Regions from separate parts of the Paenibacillus barengoltzii G22 genome, predicted to be linked through region 2. Evidence: predicted binding sites of a transcription regulator. Region 2 holds the regulator's gene; each other region holds the start of a gene.
The links. Region 2 encodes LexA, which represses DNA repair genes until DNA is damaged. Its sites were predicted from a motif close to CGAACATATGTTCG; they were not measured.
Positions count from the first base shown of each region.

Region 1: a site for LexA is predicted at 1,409-1,422, ahead of C812_RS05250 (YhjD family protein). Genes of this name have one in related genera too.
Region 3: a site for LexA is predicted at 1,142-1,155, ahead of recA (recombinase RecA). Genes of this name have one in related genera too.

Region 1 covers NZ_KE159652.1:1,129,472-1,132,752, reverse strand. Annotated here, with positions in the region: gene C812_RS05260 (DNA polymerase IV) at 1-563, opposite strand, end outside; gene C812_RS05255 (YhjD family protein) at 560-949, opposite strand; gene C812_RS05250 (YhjD family protein) at 946-1,332, opposite strand; gene map (type I methionyl aminopeptidase) at 1,538-2,284, opposite strand; gene C812_RS05240 (TetR/AcrR family transcriptional regulator) at 2,281-2,964, opposite strand; gene C812_RS05235 (stage VI sporulation protein F) at 3,188-3,281, opposite strand, start outside.
Region 2 covers NZ_KE159652.1:1,574,903-1,578,183, forward strand. Annotated here, with positions in the region: gene glnA (type I glutamate--ammonia ligase) at 1-1,183, shown strand, start outside; gene C812_RS22515 (hypothetical protein) at 1,338-1,493, shown strand; gene lexA (transcriptional repressor LexA) at 1,610-2,236, opposite strand; gene C812_RS22775 (LysM peptidoglycan-binding domain-containing protein) at 2,593-2,811, shown strand; gene C812_RS21800 (DUF896 domain-containing protein) at 2,989-3,162, shown strand; gene C812_RS07370 (hypothetical protein) at 3,175-3,281, shown strand, end outside.
Region 3 covers NZ_KE159653.1:170,452-173,732, reverse strand. Annotated here, with positions in the region: gene C812_RS09115 (competence/damage-inducible protein A) at 1-317, shown strand, start outside; gene recA (recombinase RecA) at 1,292-2,353, shown strand; gene C812_RS09105 (regulatory protein RecX) at 2,471-3,281, shown strand, end outside.

The DNA of each region.
Region 1 (3,281 bases), 450 kb from region 2:
ATCGGCAACGGCCAAAGCACTTCTTGCACGTCTTTCACAGGCAAGTAAAAAATCCCTGAGGCATTCCGTTTGGCGAAATTATCGCAGGCCATTTTGGAGAGCACCTTATTTTCACTAATTCCAATGCGTACACGAACTCCCGTCTCCTTCATGACTTTATCCTGAATGCTCCGCGCAATGTTATCAGGACCGCCAAAAAGCTGTAAGCTTCCCGTGACATCCAAATACTGTTCATCGATGCTGTACGGCTCGACCAAGTCCGTGTAGGATTGATAAATTTCTGTAATTTGCAAGGATACCCTGATGTATTCCTCCATACGGGGACGAATGACCACAAGATCCGGGCATTTGGCAAGTGCCTCTCCCAGCCTCTCTGCCGTAGTGATCCCATATTGCTTGGCAAGGGGACACGCGGCGAGGATAATCCCGGAACGACGCGCGGGGTCTCCTGCAACCACAACAGGTTTGTCTGCATACTCGGGGTGGGCCGCTTTTTCAACACTTGCGTAAAAGGATTGACAATCCGCCAGCATGATGACTCGACTTTTGTTATCGCTTTTCATAGGCTGTCGCTCCTTAAGTCGACGTTAAGATACTTACTCAAATATTGATTAAGCTCCGCTTTCACCAAGCTCCAAAGCATGGAAAATCTATGTTGATAGCCCCTGCACAAATAGCGGGCCTCCATGCCCAATTCAGTGCGTTGTTGCTCGAACACCTTGATCCCTCTGTCGCGCATTTGTTTCCGAACCGACGTCAAATCTGCAGTGATCACATCTTGGGCAGTGTGTAAGGCTCTTGCGTATACCACGTCCATCTTTAGCTTTACGGTCCCTAATGCTCTCATATCCCTTTCCAACACATCCAAGAGAAGAGGGAGTAGAATGTATTCTTTGACCAGTTGAAGATCTTCTTCCGTCTCCAAGGGCGCTGGGGGGATGCCTTTCATGAGGACATCCCCTCTTTCGTCCCATCGATCCCTAGATAGGCGCAAAGCCGACGGATCAGTTCCGCCTTCACCAATCCCCAGAGCATGGAGAACTCGTACGTATACCCCCGGCATAAATAGCGGGCTTCAATCCCCAGGTTCGTCCGCCGCTCTTCGAATACCTTCAGTCCATGCTCACGCATGCCTTGGCGCACCCGGGCCAAATCCGCGGCTGCGGCGTTCTGCAGCAAGCGGATCAGCCCCTTGTATACCTGAGGCAGCTTCAACGAAGCGGATGCCAATGCGCGCTGGTCTCGTTCCAGCACATCAAGCAACAGAGGAAGCAGCACATATTGCTTGATCATCTCCGCTTCCTCCTGCGTTTGCCAGGGAATAGGGCTCATGCGTCTCCCTTCTTCATGCTGTCTGTCATATGCTCACCCTCTAATCAGAACGTCTGTTCCTATTATATTCATAATACGAACAAATATTCCCTTTCGCAACAGGTTTATGTTGGATAATTTGGCAGAGCGAAAGCATGCCAAAAAAAGCGGAGCCCTTGTCCCTTCGGACTTTGGGCATCCGCCTTCCTTTCCTGCTTGCTGCTGCTTATTGAGCTGTTAAAATCAGCGGTCCGTCCGCCGTCAGCGCGATCGTATGCTCGAATTGGGCCGACAATTTGCCGTCCGCCGTACGCGCCGTCCAGCCGTCATCGTCAATCATGATGCGGAACGTGCCTTCATTGATCATCGGCTCAATCGTAAACACCATGCCTTCCTTAAGCCGAATGCCCTTACCCGCTACGCCGACATGCTCGTAGTTGGGCTCCTCATGCAGGCTGCGTCCGATCCCATGACCCAGCAGATCGCGCACGACGGAATACCCGTTCGCTTCCGCATGCTTCTGAATTGCTGAAGTCACATCGCCCAGCCGGTTGCCCGGAATCGCTTGGGCGATCCCCAGCTCCAGACATTCCTTCGTCACCCGCATCAACTTTTCCGCCTCAGGACTCACCTGACCTACCGCATAACACCAGCACGAATCGCCAAACCAGCCATCCGCCTCCGCCACGATGTCCAGCTTAAGCAGATCGCCGTTCTGCAGCGGCCGGTCGGAAGGGAAACCATGGGCTACCACATCGTTTACTGAAGCGCAGGTTTCGGCCGGAAACCCGTTGTATCCTTTCGTAAACTGCTTGCCGCCCAGTTTCGTAATATGCCGGGCGACGAAATCATTAATTTCCTTGGTCGTCACTCCGGGTTGAATCATTTTGGCGACTTCCCGGTGACAATCCGCAACAATTTGATTCGCCCGTTTCATCTCTTCGATTTCCCGCGGCGATTTTAAAATGATCATTCAGCTCTCACTCCTTCGAGGGTCTGTCGGGTTCGCTCCGACAGCCGATACAATAGCAGGCGCGCAATGTCTTCCGCTTCATGGTCCAGCGTGCCTTGGCGCAGCGGAGAGCCGGCGCAACCGGCCAGCGCAGCCAGCAACCGTTCTGCCTGCCGGACGCCCTCTCCAACGGCTTCTTGTCCCGCCGCTGCTGTGCTCGCAGTCGCAACGATCACACCGGACCCCGGCGATCCCCCATGCTCCAGCACCGCGGCGAACGGCTGCAACACCTGACGGCGGAACGTCTCCGCCAGCGGCAGCGCCCGCGCTTCTGGAAGCATCTGGAATCCATCCGCCGCCAGCTTATACAACAGATAAACGCCGTGATCCTTGGCCCACAACTTCAGCAGCCGAGTGCCGGCTGCAACAAGGGAAACGGCGGCCGCTTCCGGCTCCGCCGGCCTCAGGTCGATCCATTCCCCGGCCCGGTCCATCGCCGTCCACAGCACGTCATACAGCAGATCCCCTTTATTGCTGTAATAGTGGTAGACCGTACCGTAACCAAGCCCGGCCTCAGTGGCCACGTCCCGAATCTCTAGCGTCAGGCCTTTCTCCAGAAACACATCGGCGGCCGCGACACGAATTTGAGCCAATCGGCGCAGCCTGATTTCTTCATTTTGTTCCTTCGTACGCGGGGTCATCCGCCACAACCTCCCTTATTTTTGACCTACTATCATGTCAATATAAAACAAAACACGGAGATTGGCAAGCAGAAATCACTCCTGGCGCTCCTGTGCCCCGCTTATGTATCGTTTAGCTTATCCCGCCTGTCCCCGGATCATCCTCCGAAAAAATAGCAAAAGGCCGCCGGGGTACCTCCCCAGGGCCTTATCACCCGTCCCGCTGCATCGCTGCGCACTTACTTTAGCGGAACATTCCCCATAACCGCAGCAAGTGAAGCGTATTTCGCGGGTCGATTCGCTGATCGATAACGAATTGGACGATCTGCTCTTCTTGA
Region 2 (3,281 bases):
GATGTTTGACGGTTCTTCCATTGAAGGGTATGTCCGCATCGAGGAATCCGATATGTATCTCTACCCGGATCTGGACACTTGGGTGATCTTCCCTTGGGTGACCGAGGATCGCGTTGCACGTTTGATTTGTGATGTATACATGCCTGACGGCACTCCGTTTGCCGGCGATCCACGCGCGATTCTGAAACGTGCGCTCAAGGAAGCTGAGGAAATGGGGTACACTTCAATGAACGTTGGTCCAGAACCGGAATTCTTCCTGTTCAAAACCGATGATAAAGGCAACCCTACAACCGAATTGAACGACCAAGGCGGATACTTCGACTTGGCTCCTACGGATTTGGGCGAGAACTGCCGCCGCGAAATCGTATTGACCCTGGAGGAAATGGGCTTTGAAATCGAAGCTTCTCACCACGAAGTGGCACCAGGTCAGCATGAAATCGACTTTAAATATGCTGATGCAATCAAAGCAGCTGACCAAATCCAAACGTTCAAGCTGGTCGTTAAGACGATTGCTCGTCAACATGGGCTCCATGCAACGTTTATGCCGAAGCCGCTGTTTGGCGTAAATGGCTCCGGGATGCACTGTCACCAATCGCTGTTCAAAGGCAATGTCAATGCTTTCTATGACGAAAGTGATGAATTGGGCTTGAGCAAAGAAGCACGTCATTATATGGCCGGTATTCTGAAGCATGCCCGCGCATTTGCAGCGATCACGAATCCAACCGTAAACTCCTACAAACGTCTCGTACCTGGGTATGAAGCTCCTTGCTATGTGGCTTGGTCTTCGAGCAACCGCAGCCCAATGATTCGGATTCCGGCTTCCCGCGGTCTCAGCACACGAATCGAAGTGCGTAACCCGGACCCGGCTGCTAACCCATACTTGGCTCTGGCTGTGATGTTGAAAGCCGGACTGGATGGAATTAAGAAAGAGCTTCCGTTGGTTGATCCGGTTGATCGCAACATCTATGTGATGTCTGAAGAAGAGCGGGTAGAGGAAGGCATCCCAAGTCTTCCATCCGACTTGAAGGAAGCGCTCGGCGAATTGCTCCGCAGCGAAATCATCAGCGAAGCGCTGGGAGATCACGCATTAACTCACTTCTACGAATTGAAAGAGATCGAATGGGATATTTTCCGGACCCAAGTTCACCAATGGGAACGCGATCAATATATGACGCTGTATTAATCAGGGTTCACAGCCAAGCCAGCTCCCGGCATTTCAAGCAGGGGCTGGCTTTTTTTATGGTGAAGACGAATGAATTACAGCTTTTGGATTTCGAAACAATGCCATGATTTCACTCGAATTGGGACAACTTATAGGTATAAGGAGGTTCATGCAGATGACAGTAACCGAACTAAAAAGATACCAACGTCGTCGCTATCGGTTAAAGCAGTGGTGGATCACAGAGCGTTCGGGGCTAGGGTGGGGTACGCGCGGGCGCCGGGAGAAGAACGGCTATAATCCCATGAGCTTCTTAGACCTCGAATGGGAGTAAGAGGGGAAGTCATCAAGTTCCCCATAAAGTAAACAGGACGAAGCGGAAGTCACTGCATCGCTTCGTCCTGTTCGGTTTCCTTATCTTATGTGGCCTACGAAAGGGAAGATTTCAAATTAGTGCAGGTCGCGGAACAAGCCGATGACCTTGCCCAAAATGGTTACATGCTTCAAACGAAGCGGTTCCATCGTTGAATTCTCCGGCTGTAGGCGAATATGGTCACTTTCTTTATAGAACGTCTTAACCGTTGCTTCGTCATCCTCCGTCATGGCCACAACGATATCTCCGTTGTTCGCCGTCTGCTGCTGGCGGACGATCACATAATCCCCGTTATGTATTCCAGCTTCGATCATGCTGTCGCCAACCACGGAAAGCATAAAGACATCCCCTTCCGCTGCGTAGTGCTCTGGCAACGGAAAATAATCTTCAATATTCTCTGTCGCTGTGATCGGCACGCCCGCGGTAACCTTCCCAACAATCGGAACGCGGGTCACGCTGTGTGCAAATAAATTGTAATTCTCCGATTCCTCTTGACCCAATAATTCAATGGCGCGCGGTTTCGTTGGGTCGCGGCGGATAAATCCTTTCTTCTCCAGACGGTCTAAATGGCCGTGAACAGTAGAACTGGAAGCCAATCCGACGGCTTCACCGATCTCCCGGACCGAAGGAGGATATCCCTTAGCGCGTACTTCGTTGCGAATAAACTCAAGAATAGCCTGTTGCCGGCTCGATACCTTTGACATTTACGGATCAACCCCATTTAGTAACGTTTGGAAAAATTATAACATAGAACTTCCGTTCGTACAAACATTAGTTCTAAATAGTTTAGGAGAAGAGAACTACTTTAAAAAAACAAGAACAACTGTTCGAAAAACCTATTGAATCAAACAAATGTTCGTGTTATATTGAATACATGTAAAACAGAACACTTGTTTGGAGTGATGGTGAAATGTTGAAATATAGTTCTTATCAAAGCATCTATGAACAACCTTCTTTTCGTCGTCCGGTGAAGAGAAGTCTACATATGAATGTCTTCCTTAAGAGTAGATTGTCCAAAATCGTCCTGCTTTTAATCATCCTCAGCATCACATGTACTGGAATGGTACAAGCCTTTGCTGCTTCCACAGACAACGCTGACGGAACGTATCGGCCGGAATATGTCGTGGTTATGCCAGGAGATACGTTGTGGGAAATTGCTGTAGCACATAAGCCACAAGGACTGGACACAAGGGTCTATGTTCAGAAGCTGATCCGGACTAACGGGTTGAGCAGCAGTGCGATTCAAGCTGGCGATACGTTGATGTTGCCCAGTAGATAATTCATACGTTAAAAAATAATTCACAGGTTTATCAATGTATTCGAACAGAGCTTGTCTTAAGGTATTACGGCAGGGGTTGCCGCGCCTTGACAAGCTCTTTTTCTCATGTCAAAGTAAGAATTAATGCCCTATGAGACATCATGGGTAGCATAGTATATCAAAGAAGCAGGTGGATTTATGGATATTGATGCTTTGGTTAAGCGGATTAACGAGCTGGCTCGAAAAGCGAAACAAGAAGGGTTAACGCAAGACGAACTCTTGGAAAGAGCCCAGCTTCGGGAAACGTATCTGCAAAACGTTCGCAGAAATTTTCGGCAACAGCTCGAGTCGATCGAGATTGTAGATAAATAGGGAGGAACAGGTATGGGGTCGTTTGACCGAAAAGTAGAACGCAATCAACGAAGAATGTACAAGAAAGGCAAAGGTTCCAGTGTCGGACAAGGGACGCGCAACCCTCGTACTTCACTTGG
Region 3 (3,281 bases), on a different contig from region 2:
AGAAGCTGCTCAACGTGCCGCATGACCTGCTGGAAGGTGAAAGTGCGCCAGGCGCAGTCAGCGCGGAAACGGCCAAGGTCCTGGCGGAGCAGGTGCGCCTGACTGTAGGCACTGACATTGGGCTTGCGATCACCGGCGTGGCAGGGCCTGCTCATTCTGAGCGCAAGCCTGTGGGGCTCGTGTATGTTGCGATTGCGCGGGAGGGTGCGGATACAGCCGTCTTCGAACTGAACCTCAAGGGCAACCGTGAGATCATTCGACTGCGCGCTGTGAAGTCGCTGTTCTACCAATTGTGGCGGGTCTTGCAGGGAAGGTAAGGTGGGCTTTTCACTGGTACAGCAGTTTAGTGTATAGTGGCTTGCTTTTACGCATGATCCCGATCAATCAGGGGGAAGGGCAGGAGTGCTTTGCAATACGAGCGGGCTCAATGTTCAAATGTTCGTTGCTTAGCAACTCTTGTGTTTTGGAAGAATATGACATATAATCAAGATACGGAAGAACCGTAGCAAACGGATTGAGTTGTGCTGCGGTTCTTTTTTTTGTTGGGAGAGTAACGTTGGGAGGGGGCGTTGGAAATAGGGGAGGATGAACGGGTTGAGTTGATTGTCGCTTTGCTAGTTTAGTTATGGTGCGTCGGATTGGTGGGAACAGGGAATCTATTCGAAAAATCATATATAATTGTGCTTCATGAGGCCAAATCTACGTGATCTGTATGAAAAATCGATTATAATCCAATACGATGGAGTTGAAATGAGCAAATATAGATGAAAAATCGAGCATAATACGCGATTTCAGCCGATTTCAATGAAATTATATATGAAATTTCATACATATTGAGATGGCCGCACCAAATATTACAATACAAATCAACTCAATATGTACTGTGTCACCACACCACCGTGAGCACAAATCCATAGTTACCCGCAGCAAGCAAGTAGTGCAAGCTAACCGTACTCAAGGTCATATGATAAATCACCGCACAATAGAGCATAGAGCACGTCTAAAGATTACCTCAGTTACACCGTAATTGTCTGTCCAGTTTACGGATTTCTACGTATTGGACCCTATTCATGCCTTCCATTACGACAAATGAGGGACAGGGAGCGGAGGGATCTTCAGTTTGGGAGGTGGAGAAATTTTGCGAATGTATGTTCGAAAAAACGCTTGGCAAACATTCCAAAACAAGGTACAATGATATACGAAAGCAGTTACGACAGAGCCGAAGTATACTGAATTCAGTAACTTTAAGAAGTAATTAATGATTTATATAACATTTAAGGATGTGAGCTGATTGTCAGATCGTAAAGCAGCGCTGGAGATGGCGCTTCGCCAAATAGAAAAGCAATTCGGTAAAGGTTCGATTATGAAGCTTGGAGAATCGACGCACATGCAAGTCGAGATCGTTCCAAGCGGATCGATTGCTCTGGATATTGCCCTTGGTACAGGTGGACTTCCACGCGGACGGATTATTGAAGTATACGGGCCGGAGTCTTCCGGTAAAACGACGGTAGCGCTGCACGCGATCGCTGAAGTTCAGAAGATCGGTGGACAAGCTGCCTTCATCGACGCCGAGCATGCGCTGGATCCTTCCTATGCCAGCAAGCTGGGTGTCAACATTGATGAACTCCTGCTGTCCCAGCCGGATACAGGGGAACAAGCCTTGGAGATCGCTGAAGCGCTTGTGCGAAGCGGTGCAGTGGACATTATCGTTATCGACTCCGTTGCGGCATTGGTGCCTAAAGCGGAAATCGAAGGCGAAATGGGGGACTCGCACGTTGGCTTGCAAGCTCGCCTGATGTCTCAAGCGCTGCGGAAGCTGTCGGGGGCCATCAGCAAGTCGAAGACGATTGCGATCTTCATCAACCAGCTGCGTGAGAAAGTTGGCGTCATGTTCGGGAACCCGGAGACAACGCCAGGGGGGCGTGCGCTGAAATTCTATTCAACGATTCGTTTGGATGTACGCCGCGTTGAGACGATCAAGATGGGTAACGATATGGTCGGTAACCGGACACGGATTAAGGTTGTAAAGAACAAGGTTGCGCCTCCTTTTAAACAGGCTGAAATCGACATTATGTACGGAGAAGGTATTTCTAAGGAAGGCAGCATTCTCGATATCGGAACGGAACTGGATATCGTGGATAAGAGCGGTGCTTGGTATTCGTATGCCGGCGAACGTCTAGGACAAGGCCGTGAGAACGCGAAGCAATTCTTGAAGGAGCATCCGGAGATTGCGAATGCAATTGAGCAGAAGATCCGCGAATCCAGCAATCTGACAACGTCAGTAGCTCCGGCTTCCGCCAGCGATCTGGAAGCGGAGTTTGCGGAAGAGCAAGCGTTGTTTGCAGAAGAATAAGCTTGTTAAGCTGTAACATCAAGCGCTCTGATCGCGGCAATATGCCGGGTCAGGGCGCTTTTGCAGTAGTTAAGGAAGTTAAAGATTCGCCTAAGGTGCAGACAGGAGGGACAGGATGTGAGTACATGGGGACAATCGCGCAGGAAAGTTGCGGGGAGAAGAGATGGAGTTAACTCTGGTGAACGAAGAGAGGACGAAATCGTAGACATCTCCGATGAGGCGTTCTGGGAACCGCGACCGAGGGATATCGGCTGGGATTCAAAACGAGAGAAGACAGAAGAGGAAGTTCCGGCCGGATTGGATGCTTTCCCCGAGGACACCGAGCTGGAGATTACGTCCGTATTGATGCTGAAGCGGCCGAAGCATCGTTATCGGATCTCTTTTGGGGCATATGCGCTGGAAGTTCACGAGGATGTGATGATTAAATACCGCATGATCAAAGGGGCGGTATTTACAAAAGAAGAACTGGAGGAAATCGTAGCAGCCGACGAGCGCCAACAGGGGTATGCCGATGCGTTGAAATATTTAAGCTTAAAGCCGCGAACCACCTATGAAATTGCACAACGTCTAGGCGAGAAAGGCTGGGGCGAAGAGACGATTCAAGATGTGCTTACCCGATTGCAATCAGAAGGTTATGTTAATGACGCTGCATACGCACAGGAATGGGCTTCTCAGCGCGTGAAATTGCGCGGGAAGGGGAAACTGTGGGTCAAGCATGAATTGCGCCAGAAGGGGATTTCCAAGGCGTATATCGAGGAGGCGCTTGGTGAGGTCAGCGAAGAGGACGAGTTTGAGAGTGCCTTGCAGCTGGGCATGAAGAAGTGGCGTTCAACCACAGGGGAATTGCTTGACCGAAAACGTAAAACCGGGGCGTTCCTGCAGCGCCGCGGATATAGCGGAAGCGTCGTATCCCGGGTTATGCGGGAAC